3 regions of the Streptomyces sp. NPDC049887 genome follow, and region 2 is predicted to be linked to each of the others. Evidence: riboswitches for the same ligand, from Rfam matches in the RefSeq annotation. Region 2 holds a riboswitch; each other region holds the start of a gene.

Region 1 (4,616 bases), on a different contig from region 2:
CGTCGTCGCTGAAGCTCCGCAGCCGCTGGACGATGCTGCAGGCGGCCCGCAAGGGGCTGTTCGCCCAGATGGTGGTCGTGCCCCTGCTGCAGCGGCACCGCATCCTCACCCAGGTCTCCGGCGACCGGCTGGAAGTGATCAAGCTGATTCCGCCGTTGATCATCGGCGAACCGGAGGTGGACCGGTTCGTCGAGGCCTTCACCGCCGTCATGGACGACGCGCACGGCGGCAGCGGGCTGATGTGGGACTTCGGCAGGACCCTCGTCAAGCAGGCGGTCGCCGGTCGCTGAACGGCCGGATCGCGGACGTCACGGCCCCGGCAGCCGCAAGGTCACCGGGCGGCGCGTGGCCCGCCAGGCGCGTTCCCGCCGTGCAGGTGCCGCGGGGGCGGCTGCGGACCGGCCGCCCGCCGCCGCTCAGACCGCCCCGTCGACCAGCCGCCCACGGAGGCGCTCCCGCGTCGCGCCGGTGAGGCCGAGGCCGTCCTGGAGATAGCGCTCGGTGCTGCCCCAGACCTCCTCCATGGTCTCGAACGCCGCCGCCAGGTACTCGGCGCGGGCGTCGAACAGAGGGCTCAGCAACTCCATCACCTCGGGTGACATCCCGGCCGGGGAGCTGTCGCTGCGACGCACCTTGTAGCGCCGGTGCGGGTCGTTCGACTTGAGGTAGTCCGCCTCGATGGCGTCCCGCTCGACCCCCACGGCCAGCAACGAGACGGCGATGGACAGGCCCGCCCGGTCCTTGCCCGCGGCGCAGTGCATCAGCGCCGGCGTGCTGTCCTCGGCCAGTGCGTGCAGGACGCGGCTGTGCTCGGCGGTGCGCTCCTTGATGATCAGGCGGTAGGAGGCGACCATCCGCCCCGCCGCCTGGCCGTCGTCGAGGATCGACTTCAGCTGGTCGAGGTCGCCGTCCCGCACCATCCGCCAGAACTCGGCCCCGTCGGCCGGGTCGGACAGCGGGATATTGACGTTGCGCACCCCGGCGAGTTCGACGTCCGGGCCCTCCAGCCGCTGGTCCGCGGAATTGCGGAAGTCGAAGATCGTGTGGAGCCCGAGCGAGGAGAGGAAGGCCGCGTCGGTGTCCGTCGCGTGCGCGAGATGGCCGCTGCGGAACAGCCGTCCGTACCGCACGCGCCGTCCGTCCACGGTCGGCAGTCCGCCCACGTCCCGGAAGTTGCGCACACCGGACAGCTCGGGTTCGGTCGACGGGGTCTGGGGCAGCTGCTGAGTCACGGGGGCTCCTCCGTGTCTGCGGTCGGCACTGCTCGCCGACGAGGGCGCGGTATTGACACTACGACATCGATTCCTCAGGCAATCATCTCGACCCGTGTGTGCCGGGCCGTTGCCCGCCGTCGAACTCCCCCCGACGATGTGCGGAGTTGTCGGAGTCCGAGAGGTCCGGATCACCGAGAAGGTCGGCGACGGCCGAATCCGGCTTCTGTCCGGCGCGAGGGGCAGCTGCGCACGGTTCCCGACCGATCGGGTCGAACTCCTTCTTCCACACCGGCGGGCCGCACATCGAGCCGGACGACGCGGCCGCGGAGGACTCGGCGGGGTGCCGGCGGCGGCGACGGGCGTGCGGCTCCTCGTGGCCGACGGCGCCCGGCTCGGGCGGGGGACGGGGGAGCGGGCCGGAACGGGGCACCGGACCCCGAACCCGGACCGCTACCCCGGCGGCCCCAGCCGCTCCCCGGGTGGGGCAGACCACCGCAATTCGGGGGTTGTGGGAATGGAATTCCGGCCGGACGAGTGAAAGATGTTTTTCTGCGACACTCGCGCCCTTGAATGTATTGCGTCCGCAATGAGTGTTGTGTCCGAATTGGCTGCTTTAGGGTGGGCGCGCCCTGATTGGTAATGGGGGTGGCGTCCACCCGTGAGCGGAATCATATCCGTGACGTTCCGTGCGGCGGGCGACGGCCCAACTCCCTTGTCCGCGTGGAAATCGAAGATCCGTGATCCACGGAGTGTGACCGGGAAATGTGTGCCGATATCCGGCAGGTCGATTCCCGGTGGAAATGACGGCTTGTTCGCACCGACCCGGCTCCCTTACGGTCACCGCAATCCGGTCGGAACGCCTAATCCTGCCGCCGTCCGGAATATCGCACCCACCCACATGTGGCAGGAGCGGGGGACCCAGGTACTGCGCCGTTCCGTGACCCCGGACGGCTCGGGGTGAAGCCGCGCCCACGGCGCGGCCGGGCAGCTCCAGCCCGAACCCGACAGCTCACCTCGCAGGCGGCGGAGAGGAATGCGCCATGCCCGGTAAGGGGAAGCACCGCCGTCCGAGGACCAGCCCGTTCAGGCGCGGATTCGTCGCTGCCGGTACGGGCGGGGCCGCCATCGCCATCCCGTTCGTCGGTGCCGCCGGCGCGAACGCCGCCGGGCAGTCCGCGCCCGCCGCCGGGCACGCCGTTCCGACCGTGCACCAGGCCGTCGTCCCCCAGGCGCCGCAGGCCGGCAAGGCGGTCGAGACCTACACCGTCGTGGCGGGTGACCACCTGTCGAAGATCGCCGCCGAGCAGGATGTCACGGGCGGCTGGAAGAAGCTCTACGCCGACAACCGTGCCGCCGTCGGTGAGAACCCGTCGCTGATCCACCCGGGTCTGCGGCTCAGCCTCCACGCCGGGCCGAAGGCCACGGCCGACGCGAAGCCCCAGCCGAAGGCCGAGTCGAAGGCCGAGACCCCGGCGAAGGCCGACGCGAAGTCCCCGGCGAAGGCCAAGGCCGCGGCCGAGAGGCCGGCTGCCTCCACCGAGCGCGCCTCCCGCACCGCAGACCGCGGCGCCTCCGCTCCCGCGGCCGCTCCCGTCCGGGTTCCTGCCGCCGGTACCGCCGTCAACAACATCCCCTCGGGCTACTTCGCCCCGGTGGTCGGCGGCGTCAGCACCGCGTACAAGACCGCCGGTGCCATGTGGTCCAGCGGCTACCACACCGGTGTGGACTTCATCGCCCCCACCGGCACGTCGGTGAAGGCCGTCGGTCCCGGCACCGTCGTCTCCGCCGGCTGGAGCGGTGCGTACGGCAACGAGGTCGTCATCAAGCACGACGACGGCACCTACTCGCAGTACGCCCACCTCTCCCAGCTCTCCATCGCCTCCGGCGAGAGCGTCACGGGCGGCCGGCAGATCGGCCTGTCCGGCTCGACCGGCAACTCCACGGGCCCGCACCTGCACTTCGAGATCCGCACCAGCCCCGGTTACGGGTCGGACATCGACCCGCTGGCCTACCTGCGTCAGCACGGGGTCGCGATCTGACGTCGCGTCGGTACCTCGCGCGGCGTCCTCGTCCGCCGGCCCCGCGCAGGGGGCCGGCGGACGGCTCCGTTCCGGGCCCCGGCCGGGGTCGGTGCCGGATGGCGGGCGCGTCCGACGGCTATTCCCGCTTTGCCGAAAACTGACCTGGTGGTCTATATCACGCGCCGTCAAGCCCTCCCTACGGTGGCGTAGGTCACTTCTCGAGGTGAATGATGACTCGACGTGGCAGATGATTCGCGATCAAGAGCAAAGGACTTCTTCGGGTCGTACGCGGCGATCGGTGACAGCTTCACCGAGGGCGTCGGAGACCCCGGACCCGACAGCCGGTTCGTCGGCTGGGCGGACCGCCTCGCGGTCCTGCTGGACGACCGCCTACCGGAACACAACCTCCGCTACGCCAATCTCGCCGTGCGCGGCAGGCTACTCGACCAGATCGTCGAGGAGCAGGTCCCGCGCGCCAAGGAACTCGCCCCCGACCTGGTGACGTTCTGTGCCGGAGGGAACGACATCATCCGACCCGGCAGCGACCCCGACGACGTCGCCGAACGCTTCGAGCGGGCCGTCGCCGACCTCGCCGCCTCCGTGGGCACGGTGATGGTGACCACCGGCTTCGACACCCGCGGGGTGCCCGTGCTACGCCACCTCCGGGGCAAGATCGCCACGTACACGGCACACGTCCGTGCCATCGCCGATCGCCACGACTGCCCGGTCCTCGACCTCTGGTCGCTCAAGTCCGTGCAGGACAGGCGGGCCTGGGACGCCGACCGGCTGCACCTCTCGCCCGAGGGGCACACACGGGTGGCGCTGCGCGCGGCGCAGGTGCTCGGTCTGGACGTGCCCGCCGACCCGGACCAGCCGTGGCCGCCGCTGCCGCCGCGCGGCAGCCACGAAGTACGCCTCGACAACATCCAATGGGCCCGGGAGCACCTCGTGCCCTGGATCGGACGGCGGCTCCGGGGCGAATCGTCCGGTGATCACGTGGAGCCGAAGCGCCCGGACCTGCTGCCGCTCTGATCGCCCGACCCGGAGCGGGAGGGGCCCGCCCCGGAGCCCGCCACCGGGACCGACGCCGAGTCCGGGACGGAGCGCGGGCCCGGCACCGGGTCCGCGCCGTGCGGTGCCAGGCCTCGGGCGCTGCCGAAGCCGGGTACGGAGTCCGGGTACCCGGCGGGGACCCGCTCCAGGACCCCGCCCGCGAACACGTCGTACAGCGGAAGCGACTCCAGATGGACGTAGCCGATGTGGCAGTCGCACACCGCGAGCGGGCACGCCCTCGGACCCAGCGCCGCACGGTAGGAGCCGTCGTAGAGGTTGCCGAGCCCGGACCGCACGAAGTGGCAGCGCCGCACCGTGCCGTCGCCGT
Region 2 (4,616 bases):
CTGCGCGTTGATGCGGTCGTAGCGGACGGTCGCGATGAACTGGCCGCCGACGGTCACCGCGAGACCCACCCGGTCCACGTAGTCGTGGTGCGTGAACCGGTGCACGTCCTTGGCAGACAGCCGTGGGTAGGGTGCGAAGAACCGGTAGTACTTGGACTCGTCCGAGACCTGTTCGTAGAAACTGACGAGCCGCTCGGCGTCCTCGGTGGTGATGGGCCTGATGTGCGCGGTGCCACCGTCACGCAGCACCACGTCGGCTTCCCAGTGGTCGGGGTAGGCGTGATCCGACGGGGTCTGCATGGGGCAAGGGTAAGGCTCCGGCACGGGTCGCGTTCCCCGAAGTGCGAGGGCAGGCTGGGAGGGCCGATCCCGGCCCCGCACGGGCCGGGGCCGGTGGCCGGGTACTCCGCACCCCATGAGAGACTGGTCTAGACAACCCGCCAACGCTTCCCGCTGAGACTCGAAGGGCACCACCATGGCTGAGCGCCGCGTCAATGTCGGCTGGGCCGAGGGCCTGCACGCCCGCCCCGCGTCCATCTTCGTTCGTGCCGCCACGGCTTCCGGCGTTCCGGTCACGATCGCCAAGGCCGGTGGCACCCCGGTCAACGCCGCCTCGATGCTCGCGGTGCTCGGCCTCGGCGCGCAGGGCGGCGAGGAGATCGTGCTCGCCTCGGACGCGGAGGGCGCGGAAGCCGCCCTGGAGCGTCTGGCGAAGCTCGTGGCCGAGGGCCTCGAGGAGCTTCCTGAGACCGTCTGAAACCGATGAATTCATGTGCGGGCCTCGGTGCCGGAGATTTCCGGCACCGAGGCCCGCACATTTCCCCCCGGAATTAGTCCTGGCTGTTTCTTCGGCAGCAGGAAAAGCCCCCGGCACGCAATGTCCCTCTTTGTATACGGCGCGAATGTTAAGTGCGGTCACCCGCCGTGTTTACGGAATGTTGCGAAACCCTCACGCCTGCGGGGATCCGCAGCCGGTGCGCACTCGTCGTCCGCTCGGCGTGCAGCGCGGTGAGCGCGCGGGCACGCTCGGCGTCGCCGCGCGCCACCGCGTCCACGATCGCCCCGTGCTCCGCCCACGCCTCGACGGGACGGACGGGCCGCTCGACCGCGTACATCCACGCGATCTTGTACCGGAGCTGGGTCAGCAACGCGGTGAGCCCCGGGCTCCCGCACGCCTGGGCCAGGGTCTCGTGGAACCAGGCGCCGAGCGAGCGCAGGTCCTCGCCCTGACCGCGCCTGGCCCGGTCCTGACCGAGTCTGACCAGCCCGCGCAACACCTTGAGGTGCGCCTCGGTGCGCCGCTGGGCGGCCCGGGCTGCACCCAGGGGCTCCAGCAGCAGCCGGATCTCCAGCAGGTCGGCGGCCTCCTGCTCGGTGGGCTCGGCCACGCACGCTCCGGCGTGCCTGCGGGTGACGACGAAACCCTCCGACTCAAGGGTGCGCAGCGCCTCCCGGACCGGGACGCGCGAGACGCCGTAGCGTCGCGCCAGCTGCTCCTCGGTGAGGCGGCTGCCGCGCTCGAACACACCGGAGACGATGTCGTCGCGGATCGCCGTGCACACCGAGCGCGCGGGAATGCGCATACCGAACCTCCGCTTTAATCGCCGCGAAACCCCGTCGAGCGACGTCTGTTTCGGTGACTCTATGGCAGGTGGCCGGAATTTCCGAAGACCCATGGTAATTCATGGATATCTTTTGGCCTGAATACGCCGAAAGCCCCGGCTCGGAGGGGAGCCGGGGCCGGAGGCGAGTGCGCGTCAGACGCGGACACCGTGCGAGCGGAGGTACGAGACCGGGTCGATGTCCGAGCCGTAGTCCTCGCCGGTGCGGGCCTCGAAGTGGAGGTGCGGACCGGAGGAGTTCCCGGTCGATCCGGAGAGGCCGATCTGCTGACCCGGAGTGACCTGCTGGCCGACCGAGACGCTGATCGAGGACAGGTGTCCGTACTGCGTGTAGGTGCCGTCGTGCATGCGCAGGACGACGTTGTTGCCGTAGGCGCCGCCCCAGCCGGCCTCCACGACGGTGCCCATGCCGACGGCGACGACCTCGGTGCCGGAGGCGGCGTGGAAGTCGACGCCGGTGTGGCTGCCGGACGACCACTGGGCGCCCCCGGCGTGGTAGTCGGTGCTCACATAGGAGCCGGCGACCGGGAGCGTGTACGTCATCAGCCGCTTGCGCTCGGCCTCACGGGCGGCACGCTCCGCGGCGTCACGGGCGGCCTTCACCCGGATCTCGGCCTTGCGCTTGGCCTCGGCCTCGGCCTTCTCCTGGGCGGCGACCAGGGCGGCCTCCTGCTGCTGGGCCTCCGCCTGGGCGTCGATCTGTTCGGCGAGCGAGTCGGCTGCGACGGCCTGGGTCAGGCCGGTGTCCTCGACGGGGGCGGAGACGTCGGCCTCGGCGGCGAAGGCCGGGGAGGCGAGAGTGCCGATGACGCCGGTGGTGGCGATGGCCGCGACGGAGGCGACGCCCGCGCTCTTGCGCGACAGGCGGCTCGGACCACGGTGCTTCCCGGTGGCACGGGTGAACGCCATGAAGTGGCTGATCCTTTCCTTCCTTCTCGCCTACCGGGTTAGCTGACGGGTTCGGAGCAGGAAGGTCTCCTACGGGCCCCTCCGCGCGGCGGCGAAGGCACCCGATTCACCCCAGGGGACATATGGGTCCCCGGCTCCCCAGGCTCGCGCCGGACGGGGACTCGGCGATGGCTGCCCGATGCCGCGGGTGCGGCGCGTGCAATTGGCGGACAGCGCAGAAGACGCTAAGCCGATCTTCGCCCAATCACCAAACAGACACGGATCTTTGTAGTGCACGCCACAGGGCAGACACCACTCCTCCCCATCAAACCGGACATAGGGGGAGGCCGTTCCGGGTACGTGAACGGGCCCCGCCGGCGTGAAACCGACGAGGCCCGTAGACGTGCCCCGGAGCGCGGGCGGTCAATCAGCCCGTGACAACGGTCACTTCACCGATTCCGAGCGCCCGGACGGGCTCCTCGATCTCGGAGGCGTCCCCGACGAGGACCGTGACGAGCCGGTCCACGGGGAAGGCGTTGACGACCGCGGCGGTCGCCTCCACCGTGCCGGTCCCGGCCAGCCGCGCGTACAACTGGGCCTGGTAGTCGTCCGGGAGCCCCTGCTCGACCTGGTCGGCCAGCGTGCCCGCCACGGAGGCGGCCGTCTCGTACTTCAGCGGCGCCACGCCCACCAGGTTCTGCACGGCGACATCGCGCTCCGTGTCCGTCAGGCCCTCCGCTGCGAGGACGCGCAGCACCTCGAAGAGGTCGGCGAGAGCGGGACCGGTGTGCGGGGTGTCGACCGAGCCGCTGATGGCGAGCATCGAGGCGCCGGAGGCCCCGCCCGGCGACGCCGGGGTGTCCGAACGCAGCACCTGGCCGAAGGCCCGTACGCCGTAGGTGTAGCCCTTCTCCTCGCGCAGCACGCGGTCCAGGCGCGAGGTGAGCGTGCCGCCGAGGCAGTACGTGCCCAGGACCTGGGCGGGCCAGACCCGGTCGTGACGGTCGGGGCCGATCCGGCCGATCAGCAACTGGGTCTGCACGGCGCCGGGTCGGTCGACGATGACGACGCGGCCCGTGTCGTCGGCGGTGATCGGCGGCATCGGGCGGCTCTCGGCCGAGTCGCCCGTCCAGGCGCCGAGCGTGTCGGTCAGCACGGCGTCCAGGTCCACCCCTTCGAGGTCACCGACGACCACGACCGTGGCCGTGGCCGGGCGGACGTGCGCCTCGTAGAAGGCCCGGACCGCGGCGGAGTCGATGCGCTCGACGGTCTCCTCCGTGCCCTGCCGCGGCCGCGACATCCGTGAGGACGGCGGGAACAGTTGCCGGGAGAGCTCCTTCGCCGCCCGGCGGGCCGGGTTCGCCGTCTCGTGGGGGATCTCGTCCAGCCGGTTGCGCACGAGCCGCTCGACCTCGCTGTCGGCGAACAGCGGGGCGCGCAGCGCCTCGGCGAGCAGGCCGAGGGCCTTCGGCAGCCGCGAGACCGGCACCTCCAGGGAGATCCGCACCCCCGGGTGGTCGGCGTGCGAGTCGAGCGTGGCGCCGCAGCGCTCCAGCTCCGCGGCGAACTCCTCGGCCGAGTGCTTGTCCGTGCCCTCGGACAGTGCGCGGGCCATGATCGTGGCGACACCGTCCAGCCCCTCGGGCTCGGCGTCCAGCGGAGCGTCGAGGAAGATCTCCACGGCCACGACCTGCTGTCCGGGACGGTGGCAGCGCAGCACGGTCAGCCCGTTGCCGAGCGTGCCCCGCTCGGGGGCGGGAAAGGCCCAGGGCCTGGCCTCGCCGGGCTGCGGCTGCGGATGGAGGTCCATGGTCACGGCAGCGTCGGTCACTGGTCCGTCCCCTCTGCGTCGTCGTTGTCCTCGGCGTTCCCGGCGTCGGCTCGCGCGACGGGCTCGTACACGAGCACGGCCCTGTTGTCCGGGCGCAGCCGGGCCTTGGCGACGGCCTGCACCTCCTCGGCGGTGACGTCGAGCACCCGCTGGACGGCGGTGAGCGCCAGCTGCGGGTCGCCGAACAGCACGGCGTACCGGCACAGCTCGTCGGCGCGGCCGGCGACGGTACCGAGGCGGTCCAGCCACTCGCGCTCGAGCTGGGCCTGGGCCCG
Region 3 (4,616 bases), on a different contig from region 2:
GGTAGGCGGAGACGAGCTCCTCGTAGTACTCGGTCATCTCGGCGGCCGAGCGGGACTTGCCCTCGAACTCGTAGGCGCCGTCCTTGTAGAACTCGGAGGCGGCGACGTCGAGCGCGAGCGCGATGTCCTTGCCCGGCGTGTAGCCGGCCTTCTTGATCGCCTCGAGGATGAGGTCGAGGGCCTCGCGGTTGGAGCCCAGGTTCGGGGCGAAGCCGCCCTCGTCGCCGAGTCCGGTGGAGAGTCCCTTCTCCTTCAGGACCTTCTTCAGGGTGTGGTACACCTCGGTGCCCCAGCGCAGGGCCTCGGAGAAGGACTCCGCGCCGATGGGAGCGATCATGAACTCCTGGATGTCCACGTTGGAGTCGGCGTGCGAGCCGCCGTTCAGGATGTTCATCATCGGAACGGGCAGCAGGTGCGCGTTCGGGCCGCCGAGGTAGCGGAACAGCGGCAGGTCGGACGCCTCGGAGGCGGCGTGCGCGACGGCGAGGGAGACGCCGAGGATCGCGTTGGCGCCGAGGGAGGACTTGTCCGGGGTGGCGTCGAGGTCGAACATCGCCTGGTCGATCAGGCGCTGCTCGGTGGCGTCATAGCCGACGAGCTCGGGGCCGATCTGCTCGATGACGGCGAGGACGGCCTTCTCGACACCCTTGCCCAGGTAGCGGTTCGGGTCGCCGTCGCGGAGCTCGAGGGCCTCGAAGGCGCCGGTGGACGCACCGGACGGAACGGCAGCACGGCCGGTGCTGCCGTCGTCGAGGCCGACCTCGACCTCGACCGTGGGGTTGCCTCGGGAGTCCAGGATTTCCCGGGCTACGACGACGTCGATGGACGGCACGAGCATCTCCTTCTGGGATGTGACGTGTGAGGTGACACAAACGGAGCCGTGTCGGTGCAGGGTCGCTTTGGCCTTGCGGCAAGAGCCTAACCGCCTGGGAGGCATCGGCCGGCAGATGCCCGCCCCGTGGGACGAAAAAGCGGTCGGAACGGACAAAGACCCCGACCCGGGGGCACTTCCCGTACCCGCCGGACTGCGGGGAGTACGGGGGTGCACCGGGCCGGGGCCGGGGACGGGGGTGCGCCGTCGAGTGGTCCGCCGGGCCCACCGGACGACGGCCGTCCCGGGGACCACAGGGGCCCCCGGGGCCGGTCGTCAGCTCAGGTGGAGCTGCTGGCCGGGGTGGATGACGTTCGCGTCCGCGACGATGTCCTTGTTCAGCTCGAACAGCTTCTTCCAGCCGCCCTTGACCTTCTCTGCCTCGGCGATCCTGCTGAGGGTGTCACCGGCCTTGACCGTGTACTCGCCGTCGCCCTTCTTGACCGGGGCGGCCGCGCGCTCGGAGCGGCTGGTCGGGGCCTCGGCCCGCTTCGGGGCGGAAGGCCGGGCCTTGGGCTCGGCGGCCTTGGGGGCGGCCGGGGCGGCACCGTCGTACGAGGCGTTCGACAGTCCGGTGCCGCAGTTCGGCCAGGCACCCTTGCCCTGGCCCGCCAGGACCTTCTCGGCGATCTGGATCTGCTGCGCCTTGCTGGCCTTGTCGGCGGTGGAGGCGAACGCGGTGCCCCCGTAGGCCGCCCAGGTGGAGGCCGAGAACTGCAGCCCGCCGTAGTAGCCGTTGCCGGTGTTGATGGACCAGTTGCCGCCGGACTCGCACTGGGCGACGGCGTCCCACTCGGAGGCGGTCGCGGCGGACGCGGTGCCCGAGGCCATCAGCGGGGCGGCGATGGCGGCGCCGGCGACACCGGCGAGCGTGGCGACACGGGTGGACCGCTGGAAGACCGTCGGGCGACGGTGCTTGCCCTTGCCGGAAAGCAGCATCGAAGTTCTCCTCACCGACGCCTGCGAGGTGAGCTGTCGGGTTCGGGCCGATGTGGTGTGCCCGGCCGTGCGACGAGCGCACGGCTCCACCCCTAGCCGGGCAGCCCTCATCGGGCCTGTCCGGCACTTACCTTGGGTCCCCCGCTCCTGCCTTCGGCGCTTGCGCGACGACTGTTCCCGGCGGCCGCCGGCAGGATTCGGCGTGCGGTCGACGGGGCCCGCGTTGCGAGCGGTTCAGACCGTAGACACACGTCTCCCCGATGTTCAAAGTCGAACATCGGGGAGAAATCGCCCAAAACTGACGAGGTGACATGTCCGTTTTCGCAGGTGAGAGCCGCGATGACCGGAGTTGACCGTCTAGCGGGGCCAGTTGACCGGAAGAGACTCTTGTCTCACTCGCACAGAACCGGACATAAGCACTCGAACTACTCCTTCAACTCGCCCTCACCCAGGTCGAGATCGAGGCTCTGGCCAGGCAGGATGAGGTCCGCGTCGGAGCCGACGACGTCCTGGTTCGCCTCGTAGAGGGCGGGCCAGCCGCCGGGCACCTGGTTCGCGTCGGCGATCGACGAGAGGGTGTCGCCGGTGCGGACGACGTACTCATCTCCCGTGGCGGCGTCGTCCCGTGCCGATCCGTCACCTCGTGATGCGTGACGACCCGATTCACGCTCATCATCCGAATTGCCCGCATCGTCCCCTTCGGTGGCCGGGGTGCCCCGGTGCTTGCCGATGCCCGTATCCGCCCCGGCTTCACCGGACGCCTCCGCGCTCCCAGCGGAGCCCTCGACGGGTCCGGCGGGCTCCGGGGCCCCGTCCGGCGGGGAGGACTGCTCGGGCGGCGCGGACGAGGAGTCGCCCGTCCCCGACTGGGAGCCGGCCGGCGAGGAGGCTCCGGCATCCGGCTCGGGCACGGAATCCGCCCCGTCGCCGAACGACGGCGCCTTCACGAGGCCGCCCAGCGGGTCGGCCGACGGGGTACCGGCGGGCTCGGAGCCACTGCCACCCAGACCCGTGATCACTCCGCAGCTCTGCCAGGCGGAAGCGCCCTGGGCCGCGAGCACCATCTCGGCGACGGAGATCTGCTGGGAGGGGTCGGCGAGGTCGGCGCGCGGCGCGTAGGCGGTGCCGCCGTAGGCCTCCCAGGTCTCCTGGGAGATCTGGAGGCCGCCGTAGTAGCCGTTGCCGAGGTTGGCACTCCAGTCGCCGCCGCTCTCGCAGTCCGCGACGCGGTTCCAGGTGGCGGTGTCGGCGGCGGACGCGGTACCCGCGCCGAGCAGCGGGATGGCGATGGCCGATCCGGTCACCCCTGCCGCGACGATGAGGGCGGGGGCCTGACGAGGTCGGCGGTGTCGACCGTTCCCGGACAGCATGCGGTGTGCCTTCCGTGTGACTACAGAAAACTCCTGGGGATTGAGACCTCGATGCCCCGGAGTCGGGGTGAACGTAGCCGCACTCCGACGTCAGTCACAAGTCGGTGCAGCGGAGATCACGTGAAAGTCACAGTCTTGACTGTCCGTCAGATTCAGCGTCGGGTGAATTCAACGGGCAGAGTGCGCAATCCGCGCATGATGAGTCCCCCACGCCACCGCAATTCCGACGGATCGACCGCAAGCCGCAAGTCGGGCAGCCGGGTGAGGAGGGTCGCGAGCGCGACCTGCCCCTCCAGCCGCGCGAGCGGCGCACCCAGGCAGTAGTGGATGCCGTGCCCGTAGCCGAGGTGCTGGTTGTCCCGGCGGCCGAGATCGAGGGTGTCGGGCTCCGCGAACCGCTCGGGGTCGCGGTCCGCGGCGGCCAGCACGACGAGGACGGGGTCGCCGGCGGCGATGTCCCGTCCGCCGAGCGTCAGCGACTCGGTCGCGAAACGCCAGGTGGCGAGTTCCACCGGCCCGTCGTAGCGCAGCAGTTCCTCGACCCCGGTGGCGAGCAGAGCGTCCTCGCCGGCGGCCAGCGAGTCCTGGAGCCGCCGCCGCTGCCCCGGATTGCGCAGCAGCGCGTACGTCCCGTTCCCGATGAGGTTCACCGTCGTCTCGAACCCGGCGAAGAGCAGGATGAAGGCCATCGCCGCGGCCTCGTTCTCGGTGAGGTGCTCCCCGTGGTCGGACGCCTTGATGAGTCCCGAGATGAGGTCGTCGCCGGGGGCTTCCCGCTTGCGGTGGATCAGGTCGGCGAGATAGCCGCGCATCTTCTTCACCGACCGGGCGACACCGCCGCGCGGTCCCCCGCCGTGACGAATCATCATCCCCGCCCAGTCCCGGAAGTCGTCCTGGTCCTCCCGCGGTACGCCGAGCATGTCGCAGATGGCGTAGATGGGGAGCGGGAACGCGAACTCATGGATGAGGTCCGCACTTCCCCGCTGCGCGAAACCGTCGATGAGTCGGTCCGTCAGCTCCTGTACCCGGGGGGCGAACTCGGCCACCCGGCGAGGGGTGAACGCCTTCGACACGAGCCGCCGCAGCCGGGTGTGGTCGGGCGGGTCGATGTTCAGCAGATGCGTCATCAGCTCCGCCTTGCGCTCCCCGGGAATCCCCGTCTTCCCCTTCGCGTGCGCGGGCTCGTCGTGATGCGCCGGGTTCTTGCTGAGCCGCTGGTCCGCGAGGGCCTGCCGGGCGTCCGCGTACCGGGTCACCAGCCATGCCTCCACCCCGCTGGGCAGCCTGGTCCGGTGCACCGGCGCGTGCTCGCGCAGCCAGGCGTAGGCGGGGTACGGGTCGGTGGCGAACTCCCAGGTGAAGAGCTCGGGGGCGTCGGGGACGCGGGACGGCCGGTCGTGCATGGGACGACGTTAACCCGCGCCCGGTCGGTCATC

What was found. Region 2 has a riboswitch for cyclic di-AMP ahead of AB0J10_RS07800 (M23 family metallopeptidase). Riboswitches for the same ligand answer to the same signal wherever they lie in the genome.
Region 1: linked by a shared signal. The riboswitch ahead of AB0J10_RS18190 (LysM peptidoglycan-binding domain-containing M23 family metallopeptidase) and the one ahead of AB0J10_RS07800 (M23 family metallopeptidase) in region 2 are both predicted to bind cyclic di-AMP.
Region 3: linked by a shared signal. The riboswitch ahead of AB0J10_RS00465 (transglycosylase family protein) and the one ahead of AB0J10_RS07800 (M23 family metallopeptidase) in region 2 are both predicted to bind cyclic di-AMP.

Annotation. Positions count from the first base shown of each region.
Region 1 is NZ_JBFAMM010000013.1:128,638-133,253, reverse strand. It holds gene AB0J10_RS18200 (aspartate aminotransferase family protein) at 1-290, shown strand, start outside; gene AB0J10_RS18195 (tyrosine-protein phosphatase) at 417-1,232, opposite strand; cyclic di-AMP (ydaO/yuaA leader) riboswitch at 2,096-2,250, shown strand; gene AB0J10_RS18190 (LysM peptidoglycan-binding domain-containing M23 family metallopeptidase) at 2,255-3,253, shown strand; gene AB0J10_RS18185 (SGNH/GDSL hydrolase family protein) at 3,476-4,267, shown strand; gene AB0J10_RS18180 (STM4011 family radical SAM protein) at 4,228-4,616, opposite strand, start outside.
Region 2 is NZ_JBFAMM010000005.1:9,848-14,463, reverse strand. It holds gene AB0J10_RS07815 (GNAT family N-acetyltransferase) at 1-300, opposite strand, end outside; gene AB0J10_RS07810 (HPr family phosphocarrier protein) at 476-757, shown strand; gene AB0J10_RS07805 (GntR family transcriptional regulator) at 906-1,583, opposite strand; gene AB0J10_RS07800 (M23 family metallopeptidase) at 1,758-2,531, opposite strand; cyclic di-AMP (ydaO/yuaA leader) riboswitch at 2,545-2,708, opposite strand; gene AB0J10_RS07795 (pitrilysin family protein) at 2,938-4,341, opposite strand; gene AB0J10_RS07790 (pitrilysin family protein) at 4,338-4,616, opposite strand, start outside.
Region 3 is NZ_JBFAMM010000001.1:108,216-112,831, forward strand. It holds gene eno (phosphopyruvate hydratase) at 1-832, opposite strand, end outside; gene AB0J10_RS00465 (transglycosylase family protein) at 1,148-1,810, opposite strand; cyclic di-AMP (ydaO/yuaA leader) riboswitch at 1,814-1,979, opposite strand; gene AB0J10_RS00470 (transglycosylase family protein) at 2,236-3,180, opposite strand; gene AB0J10_RS00475 (cytochrome P450) at 3,333-4,583, opposite strand.